DNA from 4 places in the Streptomyces sp. CA-251247 genome. Region 1 is predicted to be linked to each of the others. Evidence: riboswitches for the same ligand, from Rfam matches in the RefSeq annotation. Region 1 holds a riboswitch; each other region holds the start of a gene.
The links. A riboswitch is a leader RNA that binds a small molecule or an ion and turns the genes downstream of it on or off. The one in region 1 is predicted to bind cyclic di-AMP.
Positions count from the first base shown of each region.

Region 2: linked by a shared signal. The riboswitch ahead of ACQPWZ_RS27295 (M23 family metallopeptidase) and the one ahead of ACQPWZ_RS14800 (transglycosylase family protein) in region 1 are both predicted to bind cyclic di-AMP.
Region 3: linked by a shared signal. The riboswitch ahead of ACQPWZ_RS02440 (transglycosylase SLT domain-containing protein) and the one ahead of ACQPWZ_RS14800 (transglycosylase family protein) in region 1 are both predicted to bind cyclic di-AMP.
Region 4: linked by a shared signal. The riboswitch ahead of ACQPWZ_RS31125 (M23 family metallopeptidase) and the one ahead of ACQPWZ_RS14800 (transglycosylase family protein) in region 1 are both predicted to bind cyclic di-AMP.

Region 1 is NZ_CP191861.1:3,380,476-3,387,867, reverse strand. It holds gene ACQPWZ_RS14810 (cytochrome P450 family protein) at 1-14, shown strand, start outside; gene ACQPWZ_RS14805 (transglycosylase family protein) at 147-1,076, shown strand; cyclic di-AMP (ydaO/yuaA leader) riboswitch at 1,339-1,513, shown strand; gene ACQPWZ_RS14800 (transglycosylase family protein) at 1,518-2,180, shown strand; gene eno (phosphopyruvate hydratase) at 2,447-3,733, shown strand; gene ACQPWZ_RS14790 (FtsB family cell division protein) at 3,894-4,364, shown strand; gene ACQPWZ_RS14785 (DUF501 domain-containing protein) at 4,414-5,010, shown strand; gene ACQPWZ_RS14780 (exopolyphosphatase) at 5,007-5,936, shown strand; gene ACQPWZ_RS14775 (NAD(P)/FAD-dependent oxidoreductase) at 6,256-7,392, shown strand, end outside.
Region 2 is NZ_CP191861.1:6,145,627-6,153,018, forward strand. It holds gene ACQPWZ_RS27285 (M16 family metallopeptidase) at 1-327, shown strand, start outside; gene ACQPWZ_RS27290 (M16 family metallopeptidase) at 354-1,721, shown strand; cyclic di-AMP (ydaO/yuaA leader) riboswitch at 1,989-2,160, shown strand; gene ACQPWZ_RS27295 (M23 family metallopeptidase) at 2,174-2,965, shown strand; gene ACQPWZ_RS27300 (GntR family transcriptional regulator) at 3,290-3,967, shown strand; gene ACQPWZ_RS27305 (HPr family phosphocarrier protein) at 4,175-4,456, opposite strand; gene ACQPWZ_RS27310 (GNAT family N-acetyltransferase) at 4,620-7,392, shown strand, end outside.
Region 3 is NZ_CP191861.1:567,186-574,577, reverse strand. It holds gene ACQPWZ_RS02450 (threonine synthase) at 1-1,112, shown strand, start outside; gene ACQPWZ_RS02445 (helix-turn-helix transcriptional regulator) at 1,109-1,756, shown strand; cyclic di-AMP (ydaO/yuaA leader) riboswitch at 2,242-2,397, shown strand; gene ACQPWZ_RS02440 (transglycosylase SLT domain-containing protein) at 2,400-3,215, shown strand; gene ACQPWZ_RS02435 (YkvA family protein) at 3,318-3,665, opposite strand; gene ACQPWZ_RS02430 (DUF6233 domain-containing protein) at 3,930-4,493, shown strand; gene ACQPWZ_RS02425 (hypothetical protein) at 4,657-5,313, shown strand; gene ACQPWZ_RS02420 (DUF1877 family protein) at 5,381-5,986, opposite strand; gene ACQPWZ_RS02415 (UDP-N-acetylmuramoyl-L-alanyl-D-glutamate--2,6-diaminopimelate ligase) at 6,022-7,392, opposite strand, start outside.
Region 4 is NZ_CP191861.1:6,988,419-6,995,810, reverse strand. It holds gene ACQPWZ_RS31150 (TetR/AcrR family transcriptional regulator) at 1-113, shown strand, start outside; gene ACQPWZ_RS31145 (carbohydrate kinase family protein) at 249-1,157, shown strand; partial or broken gene ACQPWZ_RS31140 (DUF6745 domain-containing protein) at 1,281-1,697, opposite strand; partial or broken gene ACQPWZ_RS31135 (STM4011 family radical SAM protein) at 1,700-1,843, shown strand; gene ACQPWZ_RS31130 (SGNH/GDSL hydrolase family protein) at 1,863-2,654, opposite strand; gene ACQPWZ_RS31125 (M23 family metallopeptidase) at 2,816-3,766, opposite strand; cyclic di-AMP (ydaO/yuaA leader) riboswitch at 3,769-3,923, opposite strand; gene ACQPWZ_RS31120 (alpha-galactosidase) at 4,239-6,332, opposite strand; gene ACQPWZ_RS31115 (tyrosine-protein phosphatase) at 6,514-7,326, shown strand.

The DNA.
Region 1 (7,392 bases):
CTGGGCACAGCTGACGATCCGTCAAGACTGTGACTTTCACGTGATCTCCGCTGCATCGACTTGTGACACACGATCGAATCCGGCTACTTTCACGGTCGTCTCAGAAGACATCAGTTGTTATCTGTAGTCACTCGAAGGGCACCCGCATGCTTTCCGGCCAAGGTCGTCACCGTCGTCCCCGTCAGGCTCCGGCCATCGTTGTCGCGGCAGGGGTGACGGGATCGGCCATCGCGATCCCCCTTCTCGGTGCGGGTTCGGCCTCCGCCGCCGACGCCGCCACCTGGGACCGCGTCGCGGCCTGCGAGAGCGGCGGCCAGTGGAGTGCCGACATGGACAACGGCTACTACGGCGGTCTGCAGTTCGCCCAGGAGACGTGGGAGGACTTCGGTGGCACGGACTACGCGGACCGGGCCGACCTCGCCAGCCGCTCCCAGCAGATAGCCGTCGCCGAGAAGGTCCTGGAGGCCCAGGGCCCCGAGGCGTGGGCGACCTGCGCGGGCATCGCCGGGCTGACGCAGGACGGCACCGGCACCGGTGTCGACCCGGGAGCCTCCCCCTCCGGGGAGCAGAGCGCGCCGGCGACGTCCGACAACCCCCTCGCCTCGCTGGCGCCCTCGAAGTCCGCCTCGCCCTCCGAGACGGCCGAGCCCGCGCCGGCCCCGACGCAGGGCATCGGCAACAGCGGGACCGGTGACAGCGGCAGCGCCACCGGCAAGCACCGCGGCGAACCCGCCGCCGAGCCGACGGAGCCGGAGTCGACCGGGGCGACCGGAACGACCGGGCCGGGCAATACGGACAATGAGCGCGAAGCGGGGCGCCATGCCTCGCGCGATGACGATGCGGCACGCGACGGCGAGGGTGCGGCCGATGAGGCCGGCAAGCCGGCCGAGACGAACGGCGCGGACGCCACGCCCGGTTCGTACACCGTCCGCCCGGGCGACTCCCTGTCGGCCATCGCGGCCGCGCAGAAGCTGCCGGGAGGCTGGAGTTCCCTCTACAAGGCGAACGCGGAGACCGTCGGTGACGACCCCGACCTGATCCTGCCTGGCCAGAGCCTGGAGCTCGACCCGAAGTAGGGGCAGTACAGGCGCCTTTGTCCAAATCGTGCAACTGAGACAAGGGTCTCTTTGCCGCAACTCGCCCATCTTGCCCGGCGGAACGGGGCATTCCGCCCTCGACCTGCAGAAACGCACGGTTCCGGAGGGGCGGGATGGGCGTTTTCTCCCCGATGTTCGTCTTTGAACATCGGGGAGCTCTGTGTTTACGGTCTGAACCGCTCGCCATCGCGGGCACCGCTGACCGTCACGCCGAATCCTGCCGTCGGTCGGGGGAGTAGTCGACGCGTATGCGCCGTAGGCAGGAGCGGGGGAACCAAGGTAAGCGCCGGCCCCGGCAGTTGAAGATGAACTGCGGGTACCGGCTTGGGGTGGAGCCGTGCGCACGACTGCGCGGCCGGGCAACTCACTTGGCCCGAACCCGACAGCTCACCTCGTAGGCGTCGGTGAGAGAGATGTTCCATGCTGTTTTCCGGCAAGGCCAAGCACCGTCGCCCGTCCAAGGCCACCCGTATCGCCACGCTCGCCGGCATCACCGGTGCGGCTGTCGCCGCCCCGCTGCTCGGCGCCACCACCGCCTCCGCCGCGACCACGTCCGAGTGGGACCAGGTCGCGCAGTGCGAGGCCGGCGGCAACTGGTCGATCAACACGGGTAACGGGTACTACGGCGGCCTGCAGTTCTCCGCCTCCACCTGGGCCGCCTACGGCGGTACCCAGTTCGCCTCGACCGCCGACCAGGCCTCGAAGGCGCAGCAGATCCAGATAGCCGAGAAGGTCCTCGCGGGCCAGGGCAAGGGTGCATGGCCGAACTGCGGCGTGAACCTGTCCAACGCCGCCAACGACGCCGGCTCCGCGCAGGAGGCCCAGCCGCAGCAGCGTGCCGAGGCCCCGACCACCCGCTCCGAGCGCGCCGAGGCCCCCGCCCCGGCGAAGTCCTCGAAGCCGGCCGCCAAGTCCTTCAAGAAGGGCGACGGCGAGTACAAGGTCAAGGCCGGTGACACGCTCAGCAAGATCGCCAAGGCCGAGAAGGTCAAGGGCGGCTGGGAGAAGCTGTTCGAGCTGAACAAGGGCGTCGTCACCGACGCCGACGTGATCCACCCGGGCCAGCAGCTCCACCTGAGCTGACCCACCCGGGCCGGCGCACCTGCGCCGGCCCGCACCCCCGGGACACAGACCACCCCGGTCCGGAGCGCATCCCCCGTACGCGCCGGGCCGGGGTTCTCTCTGTTACCCATGGGTAGATTGGGGGCGTTTTGTCCCCAGCACCCGCTGTTCATGCCCTTTTTCGTCCCAGGAGGCGGGCATCGGGCGGCTGATGCCCCGCCGCCGGTTAGGCTCGTGCCGCAAGGCCAATGAGACCCTGCACTCCAAGCGTCACATCCCAGAAGGAGATGCTCGTGCCGTCCATCGACGTCGTCGTAGCCCGGGAAATCCTGGACTCCCGAGGCAACCCCACGGTCGAGGTCGAGGTTGGCCTCGACGACGGCAGCACGGGTCGTGCTGCAGTTCCGTCCGGCGCATCCACCGGTGCGTTCGAGGCTCTCGAGCTCCGCGACGGTGACCAGAACCGCTACCAGGGCAAGGGTGTCGAGAAGGCCGTCCTCGCCGTCATCGAGCAGATCGGCCCCGAGCTCGTCGGCTATGACGCCACCGAGCAGCGCCTGATCGACCAGGCGATGTTCGACCTGGACGCCACCCCGGACAAGTCCTCGCTCGGCGCCAACGCCATCCTCGGCGTCTCCCTCGCCGTGGCCCACGCCGCCTCCGAGGCCTCCGACCTGCCGCTCTTCCGCTACCTGGGCGGCCCGAACGCGCACCTGCTGCCCGTTCCGATGATGAACATCCTGAACGGCGGCTCGCACGCCGACTCCAATGTGGACATCCAGGAGTTCATGATCGCCCCGATCGGCGCGGAGTCCTTCTCCGAGGCCCTGCGCTGGGGCGCCGAGGTCTACCACACCCTGAAGAAGGTGCTGAAGACCAAGGGCCTGTCCACCGGTCTCGGTGACGAGGGCGGCTTCGCGCCGAACCTCGACTCCAACCGCGCCGCCCTGGACCTGATCCTCGAGGCCATCAAGGAAGCCGGCTACGCCCCCGGCAAGGACATCGCGCTCGCGCTCGACGTCGCCGCGTCCGAGTTCTACAAGGACGGCGCGTACGAGTTCGAGGGCAAGTCCCGCTCGGCCGCCGAGATGACCGAGTACTACGAGGAGCTCGTCGCCTCCTACCCGCTGGTCTCCATCGAGGACCCGCTGTTCGAGGACGACTGGGCCGGCTGGAAGGTCCTGCACGACAAGCTGGGCAGCAAGGTCCAGATCGTCGGCGACGACCTGTTCGTCACCAACCCCGAGCGCCTCGCCCGCGGTATCGAGGAGGGCTCCGCCAACGCCCTGCTGGTCAAGGTCAACCAGATCGGTTCGCTGACCGAGACCCTGGACGCCGTCGAGCTGGCCCAGCGCAACGGTTTCAAGTGCATGATGTCCCACCGCTCCGGTGAGACCGAGGACGTCACCATCGCCGACCTCGCCGTCGCCACCAACTGCGGCCAGATCAAGACCGGCGCCCCGGCCCGCTCCGAGCGCGTCGCCAAGTACAACCAGCTGCTGCGCATCGAGGAGATCCTCGACGACGCCGCGGTGTACGCCGGCCGCAGCGCCTTCCCCCGCTTCAAGGGCTAGGTCGTGTCCAGGTCCTAGCGGCTAGCAAGTCGTCCACACGTCCCCGGCCGCGGTCCCGTACCGTGTCCGGGGACGTGCGCACGTAGGGTCTGTCGTTGTGGATCAGGCCGGGGCACACGAGCCCGGCACCAACGACAGGCCCTAGCAGGGGAGGCAGGACATGGCCGCGAAGGACCGCGATCGGTTCTCCACCGCGACCAGGCTGCGGCTGCTCGGTGAGCAGACCGCGGCTCGTGTCTACCGCTCCCAGACCCGGCGGCAGGCCCGTCGCTCCCGGCTCACCGGCCGTGCGGCGTTCCTCGCCCTGATCGTCTGTTCCCTCGTCGTCGCCCTCGCCTATCCGATGCGGCAGTACGTCTCCCAGCGTTCCGACATGGCCGAGCAGAGGCGTCGGATGGCCGAGGCGGAGCAGCAGGTCGAGGAGCTGCGCGACGAGAAGGCGCGCCTCCAGGACGACATGTACGTCAAGCGGCTGGCCCGCGAGCATCTGCACTACGTGATGCCGGGCGAGACCGGCTACACCATGATCGACCCCGAAGTCGCGGAGAAGCGCCGTACGGAGGAGGGGGCGGCCGACCGTCCCTGGTACTCCAACGTCTGGGACGGCGTCGACACCGCCGACCGCCGGTAGACGGCACCGCACGCCAGTAGAACCGTAGAACCGTAGAGCCAAGGCAGGCATGGAAACCCCTCCTCCCCACACCGATCCGACCGAGCCCACCGACGCGGACATCGCCGCGTTCAAGGAGCAGCTCGGGCGTCCGCCGCGCGGACTGCGCGCCATCGCGCACCGCTGTCCCTGCGGGCAGCCCGATGTCGTCGAGACGGCGCCCCGGCTTCCGGACGGCACCCCGTTCCCGACGCTGTACTACCTGACCTGCCCGCGGGCGGCGTCGGCGATCGGCACGCTGGAGGCGAACGGCGTGATGAAGGAGATGACCGAGCGCCTCGCCACGGATCCGGAGCTGGCGGCGGCCTACCGGGCGGCCCACGAGGACTACATCGCGCGCCGTGACGCCATCGAGGTCCTGGCGAACTTCCCGAGCGCGGGCGGTATGCCGGACCGGGTGAAGTGCCTGCACGTCCTGGTGGGCCACTCGCTGGCGGCGGGCCCGGGGGTCAACCCGCTGGGCGACGAGGCGATCGCGATGCTGCCGGAGTGGTGGCGCAAGGGCCCGTGCGTCTCCGCGGGGATCGTGGACGAGCCGGGCGCGGCGGCCGCGGGCACGGCGGCGGACACCGCAGCGGGCGCCGGCGACGACGGCGGCCCGGCATGACGAGGGTCGCCGCCGTCGACTGCGGCACGAACTCGATCCGGCTGCTCGTCGCCGACGCGGACCCCGCCACCGGCGAACTCGTCGACCTCGACCGCCGGATGACCATCGTCCGTCTCGGTCAGGGCGTCGACCGCACCGGCCGTCTTGCCCCCGAGGCGCTGGAGCGCACCTTCGCGGCCTGCCGCGAGTACGCGGACGTCATCAAGGAGCACGGTGCGCAGAAGGTGCGCTTCGTCGCCACCTCCGCCTCCCGGGACGCCGAGAACAGAGGGGACTTCGTCCGGGGCGTCCTCGACATCCTGGGCGTCGAGCCCGAGGTGATCACGGGTGACCAGGAGGCGGAGTTCTCCTTCACCGGCGCCACCAAGGAGCTCGCCGGTGACGAGGAGCGCCTGGTCGTCGACATCGGCGGCGGGTCCACCGAGTTCGTCATCGGCCGGCGCACCGTCGAGGCCGCCCGGTCCGTCGACATCGGCTGCGTACGGCTGACCGAACGCCATGTGCGCAGCGATCCGCCGGCCGCCGCCGAGGTCGCCGCCATACGGGCGGACATCGAGGCGGCGCTCGATCTCGCGGAGCTGACCGTCCCGCTGAGCGGCGCCGGCACCCTCGTCGGTCTCGCCGGTTCGGTGACCACCGTCGCGGGCATCGCGCTCGGCCTCGACGCGTACGACTCCACGGCGATCCACCACGCGCGGATCTCCTACGAGAAGGTCGCCGAGGTGACGCGCAGGCTCCTGGAGTCCACCCACGACGAGCGGGCGGCGATCCCCGTGATGCACCCGGGGAGAGTGGACGTCATCGCCGCCGGAGCCCTCGTCCTGCTCGCCGTCATGGAGCGGATCGGAGCCGGGGAAGTGGTCGTGAGCGAGCACGACATCCTGGACGGGATCGCCTGGTCCGTCGCCGCCGAACGAACTTCGTGAAGTTCTTCACAAGGAAATGGTCCCTGGTGGGCGCTTCAGGGGGCCGAATGGCTGTCGAGGCCCGGCGGCGGGGGCTCGCCGGGCGCGGGCCCGGCCGGTCCGGACAGCCGCCGACCGGCGGGGCCGCGACGGTGGTTCACCTCGGGCCCCGCTCAAGCGGGCAGCTCACAGGGGGTGAACAACGACTCCGACGGAGGGCCGGTTCCCTTTCGGGATCATGACCTCCATCACGTGGGCCGCGCAGTGTAGCAGAGGTGGGTCCACTCCTTGTGAAGGGGCTCACGAGCACCCCCTCCGAGGGGGGTGGATACTCGATGGCATGAGCACCACGGAGCGTCCCCGGATCCTCGTAGTAGGCGGTGGGTACGTAGGCCTGTACGCAGCCCGGCGCATTCTGAAGAAGATGCGCTACGGCGAGGCGACCGTCACGGTCGTCGACCCGCGGTCGTACATGACGTACCAGCCCTTCCTTCCCGAAGCTGCCGCCGGCAGCATCTCGCCCCGGCATGTCGTCGTCCCGCTGCGACGCGTCCTGCCCAAGGCCGAGGTGCTCACCGGGCGGGTCACGACCATCGACCAGGACCGCAAGGTCGCCACGATCTCGCCGCTCGTCGGCGAGGCGTACGAGCTGCCGTTCGACTACCTGGTCGTCGCGCTCGGCGCGGTCTCCCGTACCTTCCCGATCCCCGGCCTCGCCGAGCAGGGCATCGGCATGAAGGGCATCGAGGAGGCCATCGGCCTGCGCAACCACGTGCTGGAGCAGCTCGACAAGGCCGACTCGACCACCGACGAGGAGGTCCGCCGCCGGGCGTTGACCTTCGTCTTCGTGGGCGGCGGCTTCGCCGGCGCGGAGACCATCGGTGAGGTCGAGGACCTGGCGCGGGACGCGTCCAAGTACTACGCCAGCGTCAAGCGCGAGGACATGCGGTTCATCCTCGTCGACGCGGCGGACAAGATCCTTCCCGAGGTCGGCCCGAAGCTGGGCAAGTACGGCAAGGAGCACCTCGAGGGCCGCGGTATCGAGATCTACCTCTCGACGTCGATGGACTCCTGCGTGGACGGCCACGTCGTGCTGAAGAACGGCCTCGAGGTCGACTCCAACACCATCGTGTGGACGGCCGGTGTGAAGCCGAACCCGGCGCTCGCGCGCTACGGCCTCCCGCTCGGCCCGCGCGGCCACGTCGACACCGCCACCACCCTCCAGGTGCAGGGCACCGACTACATCTGGGCCGCGGGCGACAACGCCCAGGTGCCGGACATGGCGGCCCGCAAGGCCGGCGTGGAGAACGCCTGGTGCCCGCCGAACGCGCAGCACGCGCTGCGTCAGGCGAAGATCCTCGGTGACAACGTCATCTCCGGTATGCGGGGCTTCCCGCAGAAGGAGTACAGCCACGCCAACAAGGGTGCGGTCGCCGGGCTGGGCCTGCACAAGGGCGTCGCGATGATCGTCATGGGC
Region 2 (7,392 bases), 2.8 Mb from region 1:
GAGCTCGCGCGGTTCGCCGCCGAGGGTCCGACGCCTGAGGAGATGGAGCGCGCGCAGGCGCAGCTGGAGCGCGAATGGCTGGACCGGCTCAGCACCGTCGCCGGCCGCGCCGACGAACTGGCCCGTTACGCCGTGCTGTTCGGCGACCCGCAGCTCGCGCTGACGGCCGTCAACCGCGTGCTGGACATCACCGCCGAGGAGGTGCAGGCGGTCGCCCAGGCCCGGCTGCGCCCCGACAACAGGGCGGTGCTGGTGTACGAACCGGTCTCCGCCGACCAGGACGACCAGGACGACCAGAGCAACTCGGAAGAAGGGGCGGACCAGTGAGCGACGCCGCCGTGCCGTTGACCGCCATGACGTTCCACCCGCAGCCGCAGGCGGGTACCGCCAAGCCGTGGGCCTTCCCCGCGCCTGATCGCGGCACCCTGGACAACGGTCTGACCGTGCTGCGCTGCCACCGCCCCGGCCAGCAGGTCGTGGCCGTCGAGATCTCTCTCGACGCCCCGCTCGACGCCGAGCCGGAGGGCCTCGACGGCGTCGCCACGATCATGGCGCGCGCCCTGTCCGAGGGCACCGACAAACACTCCGCCGAGGAGTTCGCCGCCGAGCTGGAGCGCTGCGGGGCCACCCTCGACGCGCACGCCGACCACGCCGGAGTCCGGGTCTCGCTGGAGGTGCCGGTGTCCCGGCTGCTCAAGGCGCTCGGGCTGCTCGCCGAGGCGCTGCGCGCGCCCGCCTTCGACGACAGCGAGGTCGAGCGGCTGGTGCGCAACCGGCTGGACGAGATCCCGCACGAGATGGCCAACCCGGCCCGCCGCGCCGCCAAGGAGCTGTCCAAGCAGCTCTTCCCGGCCTCGCTGCGGATGTCGCGCCCGCGTCAGGGCTCCGAGGAGACGGTGGCCCGGATCGACGCCGCGGGCGTCCGGGCGTTCTACGACGCCCACGTCCGGCCCGCGACCGCGACCGCGGTGATCGTCGGCGATCTCACCGGGGTCGACCTCGACGCCGTGCTCGCCGAGACCCTCGGCGACTGGACGGGCGACACCGCGGAGTCCCGGCCCGTCCCGGCGATCACCGCCGACGACACGGGCCGCGTGATCATCGTGGACCGGCCCGGAGCCGTACAGACGCAGCTGCTCATCGGCCGCGTCGGCCCGGACCGCCACGACCGCGTCTGGCCCGCCCAGGTGCTCGGTGCGTACTGCCTCGGCGGCACGCTCACCTCGCGTCTCGACCGCGTGCTGCGCGAGGAGAAGGGCTACACCTACGGCGTACGGGCCTTCGGCCAGGTCCTGCGTTCGGCGCCCGACGGCACGGGTGCCTCGATGCTCGCCATCAGCGGGTCGGTGGACACGCCCAACACCGGCCCGGCGCTGGACGATCTGTGGAAGGTGCTGCGCACGCTGGCGGCCGAGGGCCTCACCGACGCCGAGCGCGATGTGGCCGTACAGAACCTGGTGGGTGTCGCCCCGCTGAAGTACGAGACGGCCGCGTCCGTCGCGAGCACGCTCGTCGACCAGGTGGAGCAGCATCTGCCCGACGACTACCAGGCGCAGCTGTATGTGCGGCTGGCCGAGACGGGCACGGTGGAGGCGACGGCCGCGGCCGTCAGCGCTTTCCCCCAGGACCGTCTCGTCACGGTGCTCGTGGGTGACGCGTCCGCGATCGAGGAGCCGGTCAAGGCGCTCGGTATCGGCGAAGTGACGGTTGTCACCGGCTGATTGAGGCCGTCGGCCCGCCCCTGCCTCTCGGCGGAGCTGCCTCTGCCTCCCGGTGGAGCAGTCTCCGCGGTCCGGTGGAGCGGTGGGCGCGGCCAGGGAACCCCGGCATCACCCGATGCCGGGGTTCCGCTGTTTGCCCGATTTGCTGCGGGGCTTCCCCTCTGCCCTGTGGCATGCGCTACAAACAGGGCTGTCTGTTTGGTGATTGAAAGTAGCCACGCTTAGCGTCGGTCCGGCTGTTCGCCAGTACCGCCGCATCCGCGGCACGGACAGCCATCGCCGAGTCCCCGTCAGGCGCGAGCCTGGGGAGCCGGGGACCCACACGAAGTCCCTGGGGTGAATCGGATGCCTTCGCGGCTGTGCTGCGGCGGAGGCGCCCGTAGGAGACCTTCCTGCTCCGAACCCGTCAGCTAACCCGGTAGGCGAGAAGGAAGGAAAGGACCAGCCACTTCATGGCGTTCGCCCGTCCCACCGGGAAGCACCGTGCCCCGAGCCGTATGGCGCGCAAAAGCGCGAGCATCGCCGGCGTCGCGGCCCTGGCCACCACCGGCGTCATCGGAACCCTCGCCTCTCCGTCGCTGGCCGCCGAGACCGGAGCCGCCGCTCCCGAGTCCGGCACCGTCACTCTCGAGAGCACCGGCCTGAGCACGGCCGTCGCCGCCGACTCGCTCGCCACCGAGATAGCCGACCAGGCCGCGGCCCAGGAGCAGGAGGCCGAAGAGGCCGTCGCCCGCGCCAAGGCCGCCGCCGAGGCCAAGCGCAAGGCCGAGGCCCGCGCCAAGGAGGCCCGCGAGGCCCGGGAGCGTGCCGCCCGCGAGGCCGAGCGCAAGCGCCTGAACGCCTTCGTGTCACCCGTCTCCGGCTCGTACGTCTCCACCGGCTACCAGGCCGGGGGAGCCGTCTGGTCCTCCGGCAGCCACACCGGCATCGACTTCCACGCCGCCACCGGCACCCCGGTGCACGCGGTCGGCGCGGGCACCGTCGTCGAGGCCGGCTGGGGCGGCGCCTACGGCAACAACGTGGTGATCAAGATGAAGGACGGCTCGTACACCCAGTACGGCCACCTCTCGTCGCTGAACGTGTCGGTCGGCGAGACCGTCACCCCGGGCCGGCAGATCGGCCTCGCCGGCTCGACCGGCAACACCACCGGACCGCACCTGCACTTCGAGGCCCGCAGCGGCGCCGAGTACGGATCGGACATCGACCCGGTCGCGTACCTGCGCTCGCACGGCGTCACCATCTGAGCCGCGTGACCGCCTGATCGCTCGACCGTCTGAACGGCTCGACCGTCTGAAAACGGCTTGGGCGGCCGAGAGGCGCCGCGCGCCCGACGTCCGCGTACCGCACCCAAGGCCCCGGCCCACCGCCGGGGCCTTCCGTGTGCGCCGATGTATGTGTGCCGGTGTGGGTATGCCGGTGTGGGTATGCCGCGCGGTGTACGCCGGTAACTGGCCAAAAGATATCCATGAATGCCCGCCGGGCATCGGAAAATGTGGACCGCTGCAATAGAGTCACCGAACGGTCGTCAATCGGCTGCGTTTCGCGCGGATTAAAGCGGAGGTTCGGTCATGCGCATTCCCGCGCACTCGGTATGCACGGCGATCCGCGACGACATCGTCTCCGGTGTGTTCCGGCGCGGCAGCAGACTCACCGAGGAGCAGCTGGCCCGCCGTTACGGTGTCTCCCGCGTCCCGGTGCGCGAGGCCCTGCGGACCCTGGAGTCGGAGGGCTTCGTCACCACCCGGCGTCACGCGGGCGCGTGTGTGGCGGAGCCGACCGAGCGGGAGGCGGCCGACCTGCTGGAGGTGCGGATGCTGCTGGAGCCGCTGGGCGCTGCCCGGGCGGCCCAGCGGCGCACCGAGGCCCATCTCAAGGTGCTGCGCGGCCTGGTGAGGCTGGGCCAGGAGCGCGCCCGCCGTGGTCAGGGTGAGGATCTGCGCTCGCTCGGCGGCTGGTTCCACGAGACGCTCGCCCAGGCTTCCGGCAGCCCGGGCCTGATCGCTCTGCTCACCCAGCTGCGGCACAAGATCGCCTGGATGTACGTCGTGGAGCAGCCGGCCGCGCCCGTCGAGTCGTGGGCCGAGCACGGCGCGATCGTGGATGCCGTCGCGCGGGGCGACGCCGAACGGGCCCGGGCGCTGACCGCCCTGCACACCGAGCGGGCGGCTGCCGCGCACCGGCTGCGGATCACGGAACACGTGAGGACTTCGCAACATCCCGTAAACACCGCGAGCGTCCGCAATTAACAGTCGCGCCGTATACAAAGAGGGAGTTGTTTGCAGGGCTTCTTTCCGGCTGCCCGAATTCCTTTCACAGGATCGGAATGGCAGGGCAATGTCGTCCATATGGCCAGGACGCCCGGGAAATCGCCGAGAGTCGGGCGGCGAAATGCAAGAGCCGCGGCCTCCCGTATTCGGGATGCCGCGGCTCCTTGCCGCAGGACCGTCGGGTGGTCAGACGGTCTCGGGAAGCTCGTCGAGGCCCTCGGCCACCAGCTTGGCGAGCCGGTCCAGGGCGGCGTCGGCGCCGTCCGCTTCGGAGGCCAGCACGATCTCCTCGCCACCCTGGGCGCCCAGGCCGAGCACGGCGAGCATCGACGCGGCGTTGACCGGGTTGCCGTCGGCCTTGGCGATCGTCACGGGGACGCCGGAAGCCGTGGCGGCACGGACGAAGATGGAAGCGGGGCGGGCGTGAAGGCCCTCGGCCCAGCCGACGTTGACGCGGCGCTCAGCCATGGTGTTGCCCTTCAAGTCTTAGCGGTTGTCTAGACCAGTCTCTCATGTGCGGTCGCGGGTCGGCACCGGCCCCGGGTCCGACCGCGGACGTCTGCGGGCCATCCTCAGACTGCCGCGCCCCAACACCCTCCGCGACCGGTGATCGCGCCGTACGCTTTCTGCCATGCAGACCCAGCCGGACCACGCCTACCCCGCTCACTGGGAAGCAGACGTGGTGCTGCGCGACGGAGGCACCGCGCGCATCAGGCCGATCACCGCCGAGGACGCGGATCGCCTGGTCAGCTTCTACGAACAGGTCTCGGACGAGTCGAAGTACTACCGCTTCTTCGCGCCCTACCCCCGGCTGTCCGCCAAGGACGTCCACCGGTTCACCCATCACGACTACGTGGACCGGGTGGGTCTCGCGGTCACGGTCGGCGGCGAGTTCATCGCGACCGTCCGCTTCGACCGGATCGATCCCACGGGACGCCCGGCGAGCGCGCCGGCGGACGAGGCCGAGGTCGCGTTCCTGGTCCAGGACGCGCACCAGGGACGGGGCGTGGCATCCGCCCTGCTCGAACACATCGCGGCGGTGGCCCGGGAGCGCGGCATCCGCCGCTTCGCGGCCGAGGTGCTGCCCGCGAACGGCAAGATGATCAAGGTGTTCCGGGACGCCGGCTACACCCAGAAGCGCAGCTTTGAGGAAGGCTCCGTCCATCTCACCCTCGACCTCGAACCGACGGCGGAGTCCCTCGCGGTGCAGCGCGGCCGCGAGCAGCGTGCGGAGGCGCGCTCGGTGCAGCGGCTGCTCGCGCCGCGCTCGGTCGCGGTCATCGGCACCGGCCGGGCGCCCGGCGGGGTGGGCCGTACGGTGCTGCGCAATCTGCTGGGGGCGGGCTACACCGGCCGTACGTATGCGGTGAACCGGGCCTTCGCCGAGTCGCAGACCGAGCTGGAGGGCGTGCCGGCGTTCCGCTCGGTCGGCGAGATCGTGGCCCGGACGGCGGAGCCGGTCGACCTGGCGATCGTCGCCGTGCCCGCCGAACGGGTGCCGGAGGCCGTCGCCGACTGCGGTGAGCACGGCGTACAGGGCCTGGTCGTGCTGTCCGCCGGATACGCGGAGTCGGGGGCGCAGGGCCGGCTGCTCCAGCGGGAACTGGTGCGCCAGGCACGGTCGTACGGCATGCGGATCATCGGCCCGAACGCCTTCGGCATCATCAACACCTCGCAGGCCGTCCGGCTGAACGCCTCGCTGGCGCCCGAGACCCCGGCCGCCGGACGCATCGGTCTGTTCACCCAGTCCGGGGCGATCGGCATCGCGCTCCTCGCGGGACTGCACCGCAGGGGCGCCGGACTCTCCTCCTTCATCTCGTCCGGCAACCGCGCGGACGTGTCCGGCAACGACTTCCTCCAGTACTGGTACGAGGACCAGGACACCGATGTCGTCCTGCTCTACCTGGAGACGATCGGCAATCCGCGCAAGTTCTCCCGCCTCGCCCGGCGCACGGCGGCGGTCAAGCCGGTCGTGGTCGTCAAGGGCGCCCGGCACAGCGGCAGCGAGCCGCCCGGTCATGCGGTGCCGGCGACCCGCGTCCCGGACGCGACGGTCGGGGCGCTGCTCCGCCAGGCGGGTGTGATCCGCGTCGACACCGTCACGGAACTCGTCGACGCCGGCATCCTCCTCGCCGACCAGCCCCTGCCCGCGGGCCCGCGGGTCGCCATCCTCGGCAATTCCGAGTCCCTCGGTCTGCTCACCTACGACGCCTGCCTCGCGGCCGGGCTGCGCCCGCTGCCCCCGCTGGACCTCACGACGGCGGCGACGCCGTCGGACTTCCGCTCGGCGCTGGCCCGGGCCCTGGCGGACGAGGGCTGCGACTCGGTGGTGGTGACGGCCATTCCGTGGGTGGGGGAGGACGGCGACCCGCAGGCGGGCGACGGTGAGGTCCTGGCGGCGGCGCTCCGCGACGCGGCCGCCACCGCCCCGGCGAAGCCGGTCATGGTGGTGCACGTCGAACTCGGCGGTCTCGCGGACGCCCTCTCGGCGGCGACCAGCACACGGACCGTCCCCGGACAGCCGCCTGCGGCCGCGCCGCCGGCCGAGGGCACCCCGGACACGCGCGGCCCCGCGGACGCGAGCGAGGCCGGCGGTGCCGCGCAGGACGCACCCGGTGCCCGGCCGACGGGCAGCCGCATCCCCGCCTATCCCGCGGCCGAGCGTGCCGTCCGCGCCCTGTCCGAGGCCGTCGGGTACGCCCAGTGGCGACGCCAGGCAGCCGAGCCCGGGCGCGTTCCCGAGTACGACGACATCGACGAGAGCGGTGCCGGTGCCCGGATCGAGGCGCTGCTCCAGGCCCCCGGGGACGCCCGGGGCATCACCCTCGCCCCGGCCGACGCCCACGATCTGCTCGCGCGGTACGGGATCCATGTGCGGCCGACCCTGCCCGCTCCCGGACCGGACGACGCCGTACGGGCCGCCGGCCGGCTCGGCTACCCCGTCGCGCTCAAGACCACCGCCCCCCATCTGCGGCACCGTGCCGACCTCGGCGGCGTGCGGCTGGACCTGGCCAACGAGGAGCAACTGCGGCAGGCGTACGCCGAGTTGACCGAGCTGCTCGGGAAGCCCGAGGAGCTCCAGCCGGTCGTGCAGGCGATGGCTCCGCGCGGCGTCGACACCGTGGTGCGTGCCGCCCTCGATCCCGCCGTGGGCGCGGTGCTCTCCTTCGGGCTCGCGGGCGCCCCCTCCGAGCTGCTCGGGGACACCTCGCACCGTCTCGTTCCGGCCACCGATCGTGACGCGGCCGAGCTGATCAGGTCGATCCGCAGCGCCCCGCTGCTGTTCGGCTGGCGGGGTTCGGCGCCCGTCGACACCCCTGCCCTGGAGGAACTGCTGCTCCGCGTGTCACGACTGGTCGACGACCATCCGGAAGTGATCGGGATCAGTCTTGAACCGGTCGTCG
Region 3 (7,392 bases), 2.8 Mb from region 1:
TCGACGAGCGTTCCGGCAGGACGTACGCGCTGGACGCCCGCCGCTGGCGCGGTGACGACGGCGCGCCGTTGAGCGTCTCACCGCTGCCGGGTCTCACTCCGGCCGACATCGACAGCGGTACGCGTTCCCTCTGGCGCTACCGCGCTGCGCTGCCGTCGGCCGTCGGCCGTCCGGTCACCCTGGGGGAGGGCAGCACCCCGTTGCTCGACAGGGAGTGGGACGGTGCACGCGTCGGCTTCAAACTGGAGTGGTTCAACCCCACCGGCAGTTTCAAGGACCGTGGCAGCAGCGTCATGATCTCGGCGCTGGCAGCGACCGGGGTGCGCGAGGTGATCGAGGACAGCTCGGGCAACGGTGGCTCGTCGGTCGCCGCCTACTGTGCCGCGGCCGGTGTCGGAGCCACGATCCTCGTGCCGGAGGGGACCTCACCGGCGAAGATGCTGCAGACCCGGGCATTCGGCGCCACCATCGAGCCCGTCCCCGGTGGGCGGGACGCCACCGCCGCCGAGGCCCTGCGCCGCTCGGCCCGCACGTGCTACGCCGGGCACAACTGGAACCCCTTCTTCCTCCAGGGCACCAAGACCCTTGCCTACGAGCTGTGGGAAGACCTCGGCTTCGCCGCCCCGGACGCGGTGGTCACCGTGGCAGGAGCGGGCAGCCTCGTGCTCGGTCTCGATCGGGGATTCTCCGAGCTGATGACAGCAGGTCAGATCACCAGGCGGCCACGGCTGTTGGTGGCGCAGCCCGCCGCGTGCGCTCCGATCCACGCCGCGTTCCACGGCGCCCCGGCACCCTCGTTCGGCCCGACGATCGCCGAGGGCACCGCCATCCGTACCCCTGTCCGGCTGCCCGAGGTGGTGGCCGCCGTCCGCCGGTCCGGCGGAGACATGGCGGCGATTCCCGAGGCGGCCATCGCCGGCGGCGTCCGCCGACTCGCCGCCACCGGGTTGTATGCCGAGCCCACCAGTGCGACCGCCGCCGCGGCCATTGACGTCTTCCGCGAGCGGGGCGCCATCCGCGAAGGGGAAACGACGGTGGTGGTGCTGACCGGTTCCGGGCTCAAGGCGGCGACCGCGATGGGGAATCTGTTCCCGGAAGGCACCGTCGCGTGAGCGCCGCGTCCGAGGGGCACGAGCGCGCGGAGGACGAACTGCTCCTGCGCGAGGGGGAGAAGATTGTCGTCGCACTGGGGCGGATGTTCCCGGGGCTCTGCGAGGTCGTCCTGCACGACCTGCGCGATCCGGACCATGCCGTCCGGGCGATCGAGAACAACCTCTCCGGCCGCACCGTGGGCGACCCGGCGACCGAACTCGGCCTCGCCCGGATCGCGGATCCCGACTACCCGAGCGTTCTTCAGAATTACCCCAATCGCTTTCCCGACGGCCGTCCCGCGAAGAGCACCTCCATCGGTCTGAAGAACAGCCGGGGCGACTATGTGGCGGCCATCTGCCTCAATCTGGATGTCTCCCTCTTCGCCACGGCGGCCCGGAGTCTCGCCGGACTCGTGCGAACCGAGGAGCCCGATGTATCGCTGGAGGAAACACTCCGGGCCCGCAGCAGCGGCGAACTGCGCGCGGCTGTCGAGGAGTTCTCCGCCGCGCGGGGGCAGACCCCGCGGAGCCTCGATGCCGCATCCCGGCGTGAATTGGTGCGTTCACTCAAGGAGCGCGGCTTTCTTCAGGTGAAGCATTCGGTGCAGGCACTCACGGACCTCCTGGGCGTCTCCCGGGCGACGGTCTACAACTACCTTCGCTAGATCGTCCCGAGGGCCGGTGACGACGCGGGACCACCCGCAGACCGTCCAGATGATGCGTAGACACCGCTTGAGGGCCCAAAGCGGTCATATCGTCATCCTTTCAGGAGGGAAACGGGCATTCCGGGCATGTGGCATGTCCGAAAAGTCATTGCATGGGTAATTATTCGCCATGCGGCACAATGTCTGAATTGGGGGAACCGGGGGCGATTTACTTTCTTTCGTGCGCCCTCGCGGACCGCCCGGCTTCGCAATTGGTTGCAGTGAAATGGGTCACTCCGCGGGGAAATCGCGATCAATGCCCGTCGGCCCAGATCCGTTCTGCGTAAAGAAAGTTGAACCTCCCGCCCGATGCGGCCCGGCGTTATTTACCCCCATTGGATCATCCCGGGGGTTTACGTCGTGAATTCAGGGCTTGTTCCGTCCCGCCCGACTCGCTTAACGTCACCGTCAATCCGGGTGGAACGCCGAATCCTGCCGCCACCCGTAAACCACGACCACTCACCCATGGCAGGAGCGGGGGAACCAGGTAAGCCGCCGATCCGCAATCCGGAACGGCTCGGGGTCAAGTCGCATTCAACCGCGGCCGGACATCTCCAGTCCGCACCCGACAGCTCACCTCGCAGGCGACGGAGAGGAATGCGTCATGCCTGCAAAGGGTAAGCACCGCCGTCCCAAGACCAGTTCCCTGACCCGGGGCATTGTCGCCGCGGGTACGGGCGGGGCCGCTCTGGTCCTCCCGGTGATCGGGGCGACCACCGCCGGCGCCGCCCCGGCGACGACGCACCCGTCCCTGGGTCACCAGGCCGTGGCCCCCGCCGCGCCGGCTCCCGCGAAGAAGGCCCCCACGACCTACTCGGTCGCTGCCGGTGATTCCCTGTCCTCGATCGCGGACCAGCTCGCCGTGAGCGGCGGCTGGAAGAAGCTCTACCAGGACAACCGCAGGGCCATCGGCGCGGACCCGGCGCTCATCCACCCCGGCCTGAAGCTCTCCGTCGGCAAGAAGGCCACGGGGGTCACCCCCGCCCCGGCCAGGACCTCCACCGAGCGGGCCGACCGCTCCGAGCGGACATCGACGCCGGCCGTCGAGACCGTCGCGAAGGCCGCACCGGCCGCGAAGGCCGCACCGGTCAAGAGCTACACCAACGACCTGGACGGCTGGATCAAGGAGTCGCTGGACGTCATGGCCCAGCACGGCATCCCCGGCACGTACGAGGGCATCCACCGCAACATCATGCGCGAGTCCTCGGGCAACCCGCTGGCCATCAACAACTGGGACTCCAACGCCGCGGCCGGAACCCCGTCCAAGGGTCTGCTCCAGGTCATCCAGCCGACGTTCCTGGCCTACCACGTGCCCGGCACGGCGATGGACAGCTACGACCCCGTCGCCAACATCACCGCCGCGTGCAACTACGCCGCGGACCGGTACGGCTCGATCGACAACGTGAACGGTCCCTACTGAGCCGCTGCCCACTGAGCCAGGGCCTGACACAGCACGGCCCAACAGCGCCGAGGCGCCGGTCCCACCTGACGGGGGACCGGCGCCTCGGCGCTTTCGCGAACCTCAGAGTTTCTCGAGGGGATTCGCCAGGGGTTTCTCGAGTGACCGCCGGCGTCGGGCGGAGCCCCGCACGGGCCCCCTCGCCGCGGTCGCCGCGGAGTGCAGGGCCCGCAGTGCCAGCAGGAGCACTCCTATGTCGTCGAGATAGACCGGGTCGGGAAGCAGGTCGACCGGGCTGACGGCGTAGACGAGCGAGCCCCAGAAGAGCGCCTTGTCCTTGAGCGGCACCCCGGCCTCGCGCAGTACGGCGCGCGCCTTCACCACCCTGACCGCGAGCACCACGGTCACCACCAGCATGGCCAGAACCGCAGTCGCTGCGACGATCAGAGTGACCGTCAGTTCGGTACTCATCGTGCGGTCTCCTCGGAGTGGAGGTCGGTCCGTCTCTCCCCGTGTTCCCTCCACAGAGGTGTCCAAGGGCATACGGAGCCAGTTGTCCCTCGAACCGGTGACCCCCACCTCTCAGGAGCCTTGATCTCCTGCGCGACCTCAGTCTCAGGTCCCCGATACCACGACCCCACCCCATCGGGTTCGCCGACCGACGTCGGCGGTCCGTCAGAAACCGAAGGTCACCGCGACGGCAGCACATCATGGGTGCGGACGTACGGTGGGGGGATGAACGCAGACCCGCTGCCGCCGATCGTGGTGGTTCTCCCGGACGGACAGGAGGTCCGCGGTCTGGTGCACTCCCGGCTCCAGACCTCACGCGGATGGATGTACCAGGTCGGTGTGCCCATGTGGCAGACGACGGCCGAGGAGTGGGTGGAACCGGCCGAGTTGGTGCTGTGGGTGCCCGCCGAATACGTCCGGCCGATGCAGGGTGTCCCGTACGAGGACATCCCCACCCAGCAGGTGGAACCTGTGCCCGCACCCGCACCCGCAACTGCCGCTGCGGTTGCGCCCGCTGCCGCGGCACCCGCACCCGAGCCGGACGATGTGCTCGTCCCCGCGGCAACCCCCGCCGTGGAGGCGGGTGAGTCGCGACGGGCCTGGCGCATCGAGCGGTTGCCGCGGGAGCGCGGCCGCCCCGGCTGGAACGTGGTGCACGTGCACGACTGCGAGGACGCGGACGACGGCGATGTACTCGACCTCGACCAGACCCTGATGGTGCTCCGGCGCCCGGGCACCAGGGCGTGCGCGAAATGCGGCGCCGCCGAAACACTCACCCCGTTGCAGTGAGACCGGCACAGTGACCGAGGCGCGTCGAAACTGCCCGAAGTCTTCGAACATCATGTCTCGTTGTGAGTGTGAGCAGCGTCGATACCTGCCCGGACGTTCAGTGGAGCGTTGTTTGTAGGTAGCATCCCGCACCACAACTGGTATGCGAGGAAAGTGAGCTGTCATGCCGGAGCACAACCCCAACCACCTCCAGTCCCACTACGCCCAGCAGGTTGCCGCCGACCTGGAGAGCAACGCCTCCGAGCAGGAGCGCATCAGGTCCGAGGCGGCAGCGTTGCAGGCACAGTTGGAGACATTGCAGAAGGACCACGAACTGCTGGTGAGCATGCAGGCCGCCCTGGGCGGCACACCGGCGAAGAGCACCAAGGCGACCAAGGACGCCAAGCCGGCGAAGACCGCCACGGCCGCCAAGGGCGCGACCGTCCCGAAGGCGCGCCGTGCGAGCGGATCCGCAACCACCGCCGCCGCAACCACCGCCAAGGGCAAGAGCAAGGCCGCCAAGAAGCCGGCTGCGACCACCACAGCGCCCAAGACCACCACCGCGCCCAAGGCCACCTCCACGCCCCTGCGGGAGCTCGCGGTCGGCATCCTGGGACGGCGCCAGGAGCCCTGGTCCGCGGCCGAGGTCACCCAGGAGCTGGCACGGCTCCACCCCGACCGCCCGCTGACCGTGCAGTTGGTGCGCAACGCCCTCGAAGCGTCCGTCGCCAAGAACCAGAGCGAGCGCTCCAAGCAGCAGAACTCGGTGTACTACACGGCTGTCGACAAGAAGGCCGCCGCGGACGAGCCGGCGGTTGCGGCGAGCACGCCGGACGCCTGACACCGGCTGCGCGACACCCCTCGGACACTCCCCGGGCGGGTCCGAAGGACACACCCCCTCCCGGGGGTCAGGAGACTTCCTTGATGACGGCGTTTCCCGCGGCCGCGGCTCGCGCGTAGAAGCCACGCACGATGTCCACGCCGGCGGCCAGGGAACCGTCCTCGACGACGCTCTCCGTCCGAAGGGTGCCGTCAGGCTGCCGGATGTCCGTGCTGAACGAGTAGAAGGTGGCCTTCTCCAGGAGATCGCCACGACAGGCGATCAGCGTCGGGGCATCGAGGCCCCGAAGGAAGGAGTGGACGGCTCTCACCTGGTCCGGCATGAGCAACAACGGGTTGTAGAGCCGCCCTTGGTTGCCTCCACGCTCCGCGAGGACGAGTCCGCCCATCACCACGTCACGGGCGGGCGCCGGTGCCGAGGTGAGCAGCTCACCGTCCTCGTCGAAGCTCTCGGCGCCGGTGAGCAGTACATGGAGGGCGTCCCAGTTGCGGCGGACCTCGCTGGTCTCCTCGATCACCCTCGGGTAGGCCGTCCCGTCCTCGTCGTCCTCGAACACGACGTCGTTCCAGGCGAGCCGCAGCCTCTCCCGTCCGGCCGACGGGCCCTCCGGGTGCTCCAGGAGCTCTTCGATCTGCGCTGCGTCGTGCCGTGTGAGCGTCAGCCATAGGGACATCCCGCCACCCTACGGAGTGCGGCCCGCCCGCACGATCACCGGCCGTCGGTGTTCTGTGCGGCGGCGAGCTCGCGCACCGTTGCCATGTCGCTGAACGGCACCAACTGCTCGCCGACGATCTGGTACGGCTCGCTGCCCTTGCCCGCGACGAGAACGATGTCGTGCGGTCCGGCGGCGGCGAGAGCGATGTCGATGGCCTGACGGCGGTCCGCGCATCGTTTGAACCGGCCGTCCGCGGCCAGCAGACCGGGAGTGATCTGGTCGAGGATGGCCTCGGGATCCTCGTTGCGCGGGTTGTCGGAGGTGAGGACGACCAGATCGGAGAGTTCCCCGGCGATCTCGCCCATCTGTGCGCGCTTGGTGGTGTCCCTGTCGCCGCCGCAGCCGAAGACGGTGATGACGTCTCCTTCGGCGAACTCCCGGATGGCGGTGAGGACTTTCTCGAGCGAGTCGGGGGAGTGTGCGTAGTCCACGATCACGGCGGTGCCGGACGGGGTCTGGTACCGCTCGAAGCGGCCGGGGACCGGTGGCATCAGGCCGAGCGCGGCGATGAGCCCTGGCAGGTCGTGCCCCAACAGGTGGCAGGCCGCGACGGTGGCCAGTGCGTTCGACACCGAGAACCGACCCGGTACCGGAACGGCCGCCGGGTAGTGGCGTCCGGCGTGATGCAGGGTGAAGCGTGTGCCGAACGCGTCCATGCTGAGATCGCTCGCCCGGTAATCGGCCTCGCTGTCGATGGCGTAGGTCGTCACCGCATCCGGCATCATCGCGCTGATGCCCGCGCCCACCGGGTCGCCCGCGTTCACCACGGCGCGCCGGCACAGCCCCTGGAACAGGCGCAGTTTGGCGTCCCGGTAGTTCTCCATCGTGCCGTGGTCGTCCAGGTGGTCCTGGGTGAGGTTGGTGAAGATGCCGACGTCGATGAAGGCGTTGTCGACGCGGTGGTTCAGCAGGCCCATCGAGGTGGCCTCCAGGACGACCGTGCTCACCGAGCGGTCGCGCATATGGCCCAGCAGGTACTGGAAGTCGGGGGACTCCGGGGTGGTGAGGACGGATCTGGGCATGGGGATCAGCTCGTCGCCGATCCGGCTGCCGGCGGTTCCGATGACACCCACCCGGGCCTCTTCGGAGATCCGCAGCACGGACTCGACCATGTACGACACCGAGGTCTTCCCGTTGGTGCCGGTCACGGCGATCATGTCCATCTGCCGTCCGGGCTCGCCGTAGAACCGGGAGGTGACGACCGCGGCGGCCGTGCGCGCGTCAGGGACCCGCACCACGCACACGGCGGCTCCCGCCCGCGCCGTCGGCGGGAGCGCGGGGGAGGAGGCGTCGACGAGTACGGCGACGGCGCCGCGCGCCAGGGCTGGGACGACGGCCTCGGGACCGCCCTCGCGATGACCGGG
Region 4 (7,392 bases), 3.6 Mb from region 1:
TGACCTCGTACTCCGGTTCGCTGTCCCGGGCGGCGATGCTGGAGTGGACCGACGAGGCGCTCGCCCGTGAACTCGGCCTGGACCGCGCGGAACTCGCCGCCGCCACCCGCTGACCGGACAAGACCCCGCCCGCTGACCGGTCAACGCCTGCACCACAGAAGTCCCAACAGCCATACTGGGCAACTGTGTCGCACCTGTCGCAGCGCCAGACGGAACATACTGCCCCCCTTTCCTCTTCCTCCCCCGATGTGCCTTCCTCCGATACACCCCCCGACGTACTCGTCATCGGTGGCACCGGTGTGGACACGGTCGTCCGTGTCGACACGCTGCCCGTACCGCTCTCCGACTCGCTCGGTGTCGGCCCCATCCTCGAATGGCCCGGCCACACAGGCGGAAACGTGGCCCTGGGCTGCCGGGCCCTGGGGCTGAACGTCACCCTCCTCGACTACATAGGCGACGACTGGCCGGGCCGCCAGGTCCGGGAACGGCTGGCCGCCGGTGATGTCGCCTTCGAGGCACTGATATCGCCCGCCGGAACCCGCCGGGCGGTCAACCTGGTCGATCCGTCCGGCCACCGCATGTCGTTCTACGACGGCCGCGACCCCGCCGATCTGCGGATGCCGCGCGATGCCTACCTCCCTCATCTGCGGCGGGCCCGCCATGTCCATCTGTCGATCGTGAACTTCGCACGCTTCCTCTTCGACGACATCGAGGAACTCGGTGTGCCCGTCTCCACCGATCTGCACGACTGGGACGGACTCGCGGACCACCAGCGGGAGTTCGCCCTGCGTGCGGATCTCGTCTTTCTCAGCGCCGCGGGTGCCGGTGAGCGCATCGCGTCCGTGATGCGAGAGATCCTGCGCGACGGCCACGCGCAGGCCGTGGTCGCGACAGCCGGGGCCGGCGGCTCCTATCTCCTCACCCGCGACGGGAGCAGTACGCCGCGACCGGTGCCCGCCGTCGCCCCGCCCGGCCGCGTGGTCGACTCCAACGGTGCCGGAGACGCCTACGTCAGCGGCTTCCTCTACGGAAGGCTGGGCGGACGCGACCTGGAGGAGTGCGCCCGGCTGGGAGCGCTCGCCGGCGCCCACGCCTGTACGGGCGAAGGCAGCACCGCACTGATCGGCCAGGAGCAGATCCGCGCGGCGCAGGTCTGAGCAGGCCGGGCCGGGGCCGGTCGGGGGCCGAACACGTCGATCGGCAGCAGTTCGGGTCCCAAGCCGGTCGGGCCGGGGCCGGTCCGACCGGCTCAGGGTCGACCTGCCCAGGATCTGACCGGCTCAGGTCTGCAGCAATGGTTCGTACGCCTGCTCCGCGAGGCCGAAGGTCCAGGCCACGCCCTCCCTCGCGGTCCTGGTCGTGGGCGGCACCCGCAGCCAGTAGGTACGGTGCGTGCCGTCCGGCTCCGGGGTGGAGTTGAGCACCTCGACCATCACCACGTCCTCGTCGTCGGTCAACGCGATCCGCCACAGCGTGCCGGACTCGTCGGTGTGGACCGGCTGGGCGCCCGACTCGGCGAGGTAGCGGTCGTAGCCGTAGTACTCGAGCATCACCCGGCGCAGTTCCGCGTTCTCCTCGGTGCGTATGCGCTGGGGTGTGAGCGAGGAGAGTTCCTGAAGGAACGCGGCGGGCACGGGCATGCCCCGCCATGCATGGAGAGCGAATCCGTCGGAGAAGGCGAGCGCGGGTCCTTCGCCTCCGGCAGGCGCTGCGCCCCCGTACCTGTCCGCTGGCCGTCTGCGACTGCCACATCGGCTATGTCCACCTGGAGTCGTTGCCGTTGTACGACGTGTTCGCCGGCGGGGTACTGGAGCGGATCCCGGCACGGCAGGCCGGCCGGTAGCGGTTCCCCGCCGCCCGCCTCACAGCGGCAGCAGGTCCGGCCGCTTCGCCTCGACGTGGTCGCCCGAGCTCTCGCCGCGCAGCCTGCGGCCGATCCACGGCACCAGGTGCTCGCGTGCCCACTGGACGTTGTCCCGGCGCACTTCATAGGGAGCGCGCGGCGGCAGGACCGGCCACTCCTGGTCCGGGTCGGCGGGTACGTCGAGTCCGAGGACCTGGGCGGCGCGCAGGGCGACCCTGGTGTGACCCTCGGGCGACAGGTGCAGGCGGTCCGAGTCCCACGCCCGCCTGTCCTGGACCGACTTGAGCGACCAGAGGTCCAGCACGGGACAGTCGTAGCGGTCGGCGATGGCCCGGACATGGGCCGTGTACGTGGCGATCTTGCCGCGCAGATGGCGCAGCACCGGCACACCGCGGGTGTCGAAGCCGGTGGTCACCATCACCGTCCCGACCGCGCCGGTGAGATCGGCGACGGCCCGCTCGAAACGTTCGGCCACGTCGTCGGGGTCGCTGCCCGGGCGGATGATGTCGTTGCCGCCGGCGCAGAACGTCACCAGGTCCGGGGCGAGTTCCACCGCCCGCGCCACCTGCTCCGCGACGATCTGGTCGAGCAGCCGGCCGCGCACGGCGAGGTTGGCGTAGCGAAAGGTGTGTTCGGGCATCCGGTCGTCGAGCAGGACCGCGAAACGGTCCGCCCAGCCGACGAACGCCCCGTCCGGTCCCGGGTCTCCGACGCCTTCGGTGAAGCTGTCACCGATCGCCGCGTACGACCCGATTGCGCCTTTTTCGTCTGTTCTCGAATCGTCTGACACAAGAACTCATCCTGTCCTTACGCGTGTGACCTACGCGACCGTAAGGAGGGGTTGACGGTGCGTGATCTTTGCCACCGGTCAAGTTTCGACAAGCGCGGAATACGCCGAATCCCCCCGTGCCGGAATGGGCGGCACGAGGGGATTCGGGCGTTTTGGGTGCGTCAGAGAGAAACGCCGTGCTGGCGCAGGTACGACACCGGGTCCATGTCCGAGCCGTAGCCCGGGCCGGTGCGGATTTCGAAGTGCAGGTGCGGGCCGCTGGAGTTGCCCGTGGAGCCGGAGAGGCCGATCTGCTGTCCACCGCTCACGTTCTGACCCGCGGAGACGGTCAGTGACGAGAGGTGGGCGTACTGGGAGTAGGTGCCGTCGGTGTGCTGGATGACGACCTCGTTGCCGTACGCACCGCTCCACCCGGCGGAGACGACACTGCCCGGGCCCACGGACTTGACCGTGGTGCCGGTGGACGCGGAGAAGTCGATACCGGTGTGGTAGCCGCTGGACCACATGGCGCCGGAGGCGCGGTACGGGGTCGTGACGGCGGCGGAGTCGAGCGGCGCGGAGTAGCCGGAGGCGCTCTCCTGCGGGGCGGACTCGGCCGAGTAGCTCGTCGAGGCCTTCGCGGCCGTGTCGCTCGCGCGGGACTCGCTGCGGGAGGCGCGGTCCTCGTTGTCCGAGGCCTTCGGCTTCGCGGGGGCCGCCTTCTGCGCCGGCTTCTCGGCCGGCCGCTCCTGAGCCTTGGCGCCGATGGTGAGCTTGAGGCCCGGGTGGATCAGCGCGGGGTCGTCGCCCACGGCGGCACGGTTGTCCGCGTACAGCTTCTGCCAGCCGCCACGGACGTCGTGCTCGGCGGCGATCTTGGACAGATAGTCACCGGCGACGACGCGGTACGACGTGGGGGCGGCCGGCTTCTGCGCGGTGGAAGCGGCCGGTGCGGCGGCCGCCTTCTGCGGAGCGACGGCCGGGGCCGCGGCGGGAGCGGCCTTGTCCGCGGCGTGGGCGCCTGCCGCACCCATCAGCGGGAGGGCGATGGCTGCGCCACCGGTACCCGCGGCGACGAAACCGCGGGAGATGGAACGGGACTTGGGACGGCGGTGCTTACCCTTTCCGGGCATGGCGCATTCCTCTCCGGCGCCGGCGAGGTGAGCTGTCGGGTTCGGGCTGGAGCTGCCCGGTCACATGGCTGCGTGACTTCACCCCAAGCCGTCCGGAGCACCGGACGGCGTACTACCTGGGTCCCCCGCTCCTGCCACACGTGGGTGGGTGGGTATTCCGGTCGGCGGCAGGATTAGGCGGTCCGTCCGGATTTCCGTGACCGTAAGCGAGCATTACGGACGGGAACAAGCCACCTCTTTTTCCGATCACGGGCCACATGTATATCGGACGGGAAATTCCGGTCACACTCCGTGGACGAAGGAGCCTCAACTTCCTTCTGGCGTCGCATTTCTGGCCGGTGGATCAGCCACGGTCCGTCACGAATGAGATCCTGCTCACGGGCCTTTTCCCATCTCCATTCCAGACGGGGCAGGCTGTGGCGAACAGTTCAATTCGGACAGAAAACCCATATGCAAAGAATGATGAGCGGTATCAGCCAATTCGTCGCAACCTGATCACCGTGGCGTCCATGTCACCCTTCAGCCCGGTCTCCAGCCCGTGGTGCAGCAGTACCGATCCCCGGTGCACCTGCGCCGTGTCCGGGCATGCGTAGGCGGCGGCCGGGTCGAGGCCGCGCAGCCTCAGCCGCGGCGGCTGCTCGCCGTAGTGCTGCGCCTGGAGCCAGGCGAGGACGACGGTCTCGTCCCCGCGTATGTACTGCACGGCGCTGAGCCCGCCCTCCGGTGCCCGCAGCCGGTACAGGTCTCCGTGCTGCACGACCGGCCGGATCTTCTTGTAGAGCTCCACCCAGTCGCGCGCCTCGGCCAGCTCCTCCGCGGTCCACTCGGTCAGGTCGCCGCCCACCCCGAGCACACCCGCCATCGCGCTCACGAAGCGGAAGCGCAGGCTGCTGAATCGCCCGTTGAGCTGGACATTGGGGCTGTCGGTGACCCAGGCGGCCATCACCCGAGCGGGGTGGATCTGGGTGAAGCCGTCCTGGATCGCGAGCCGGTCCAGCGGATCGGTGTTGTCCGAGGTCCACACCTGGTCGGTGCGGGAGAGGATCCCCAGATCGATCCGGCCGCCGCCGCCGGAGCAGGACTCGAACGCGACACCGGGGTGTGCGGCACGCAGCCGCTCCAGGAGCGCGTAGAGGGCGTCGACGTGTTCCACCCACAGCCGCTGCGGATAGTCCTCACCGGGCCAGCCGGCGTCCGTGAAGCAGCGGTTGAAGTCCCACTTCACATAGTCGATCGGTGCGCTGCCGAGCAGCGTGTGCAACTGCTCCCACAGGTAGTCCTGCACGTCCTGGCGGGCGAGGTTCAGGACGAGCTGGTTGCGGAGCTCGGTCCTGGTCCGTCCGGGGTGGTGCTGCACCCAGTCGGGGTGCGCCCGGTAGAGATCGCTGTCGGCGTTGACCATCTCCGGCTCGACCCAGATGCCGAACTGCATGCCGAGCTCGTGCACTTCGTCCGCGAGCGGCCGCAGGCCGTTCGGGAAGCGGTCCGGGTTGGGGGTCCAGTCGCCGAGGCCGGCGCGGTCGCTCGTCCGCTGCCCGAACCAGGCGTCGTCGACCACGAACAACTCGACGCCCATGTCCGCCGCCCGCCGGGCGAGCGCGCGCTGCTGGTCCTCGGAGATGTCGAAGTTGGTGGCCTCCCAGGAGTTGTAGAGGACGGGCCGGTCGGCGGCGGCGTCCGGGATCACCCGCGCGCGCTGCCACGTGTGCCAGGCACGGCTGGCGCCGCCGAACCCCTCGGCGCTCCACAGGCCGGCGAAGACGGGTGAGGTGTAGCTCTCCCCCGGAGCGAGCTTCAGCAGTCCGGAGTCGTCGTAACCGGCCCCGCCGGTGATCTGCACCAGGCCGTCGGGCAGCTGCTGGACGCTGATGCGCCACGACCCGGACCACGCGAGCGCGCAGCCGTAGACCTCGCCGTGTTCCTCGGTCGCCCCGTCCGCGTCGAGCGCGACCCAGGGGAGGTGCTGATGGCCGGTGTGGCCGCGGCGGCTGCTGAGCACCTTCTCGCCGTAGGTGAGCGGGGACCGTACGAGCAGGGACTCGGCGGCCCACCGGCCGTGCAGCTGACTCAGCCGCCAGGCGTCGCGCTGCGGCAGCGTCCAGGCCGCCGCGTCGGCCCGCAGCAGCTCCAGATCGGGCCCGTCCCCTTCATGGGCGACCGTCACCCAGCGCTCGACCACATCGGCGTCGTCGCGCATGCGGTGGTGGAGGGTGAGCCCGAGCCCGTGCACGGCGTCCGTGAAACGCAGCCGCAGCTCGTCGCCGTCCGCCGAGGCGTCGGCGAAGGCCCACTCGGTGCCGCGCACCTGGGGCGTGCGGACGGAGAGAGAGGGACGGACGAACCGGGGGCCGCCCTCGACGGGGTACTCCTCGTGCCCGTCGAGAGGGGACTCGAACGGCCAGTAAAGCGGCAGCCCCCGGTCCGCGACCGCCTCGGCGTCCGCACCGGATATGCGTGGCCCCCAGTGGAGATGGAGCAGCTCGTCGCTGTCCGTGAGGTGCAGTGCATAGCTGCTCGTCGGTCCGGAGAGAACCCACGTACGACCCTTGCCAACGCTCTCGATCATCCCGACCCCTCAGATACTCACAGGTCCGCACAGGCCCGCACATCATCCGACGCGGACCACCGCTCGTGCAACGCCTCTGCGGGGTCGGGGCCAAGATGATTGCCCGACGAACCCATGTCGTATCGTCGAAACACGCCGTCGTCGGCGACCGGCGCCGACCGCAGTGACTTCAGGAGCTCACGTGACGCAGCAGCTGCCGCAGGTCCCGTCGACCGAGCCCGAACTGGCCGGTGTGCGCAACTTCCGGGACGTGGGTGGTCTGCCGACCGTGGACGGCAGGCAGGTGCGGTACGGAAAGCTCTTCCGCAGCGGCCATCTCGCCAACGCGACCGCGACCGACGCCTCGTTCCTCACCACGCTCGGCCTGCACACGATCTTCGACTTCCGCAACGCGGCGGACATGCGGCTGGAAGGTCCTGACGTCGAGCTTCCCGGCGTACGCAATCTGAATCTGCCGCTCACCGACCCGGCCGACGGCGCGGAGTTCTGGAAGATGGTCCGCGAGGGCAACATCGACCAGCTGCGCTCGATCCTCTCGGACGGCAAGGCGGCCGACAGGATGTCCGCCTCGTACCGCACGATCATCACGCAGCGCACCGGCGAGCACAGCCGGGTCCTGCACGCACTCGCCGAGAACAGCGTGCCGGCCCTGATGCACTGCGCCGCGGGCAAGGACCGCGCGGGTCTGTCGATCGCCGTGTCCCTGATGGCGGTCGGGGTGGAGCGCGAGGCGATCGAGGCGGACTACCTCAAGTCCAACGACCCGCACCGGCGTTACGTGGTCCGGCGCAAGGACAACTCCCCCGCCGGTATGTCGCCGGAGGTGATGGAGCTGTTGAGCCCCCTCTTCGACGCACGCTCCACGTATCTGCACGCCGCGTTCGACACGATCGATCAGACCTGGGGCACCACCGACCGCTATCTCACCGAGGGCCTGAAGGTGAGCCCCGAGACGCGCGAGCAGCTGCGGGCCCGGCTCCTCGACGAGGCGTGAGCCCCTCGGCGTGAGCGCACCGGTTCACGTACAGCCGCCCGCCGTACGTGAACCTCTCGCCGAAAC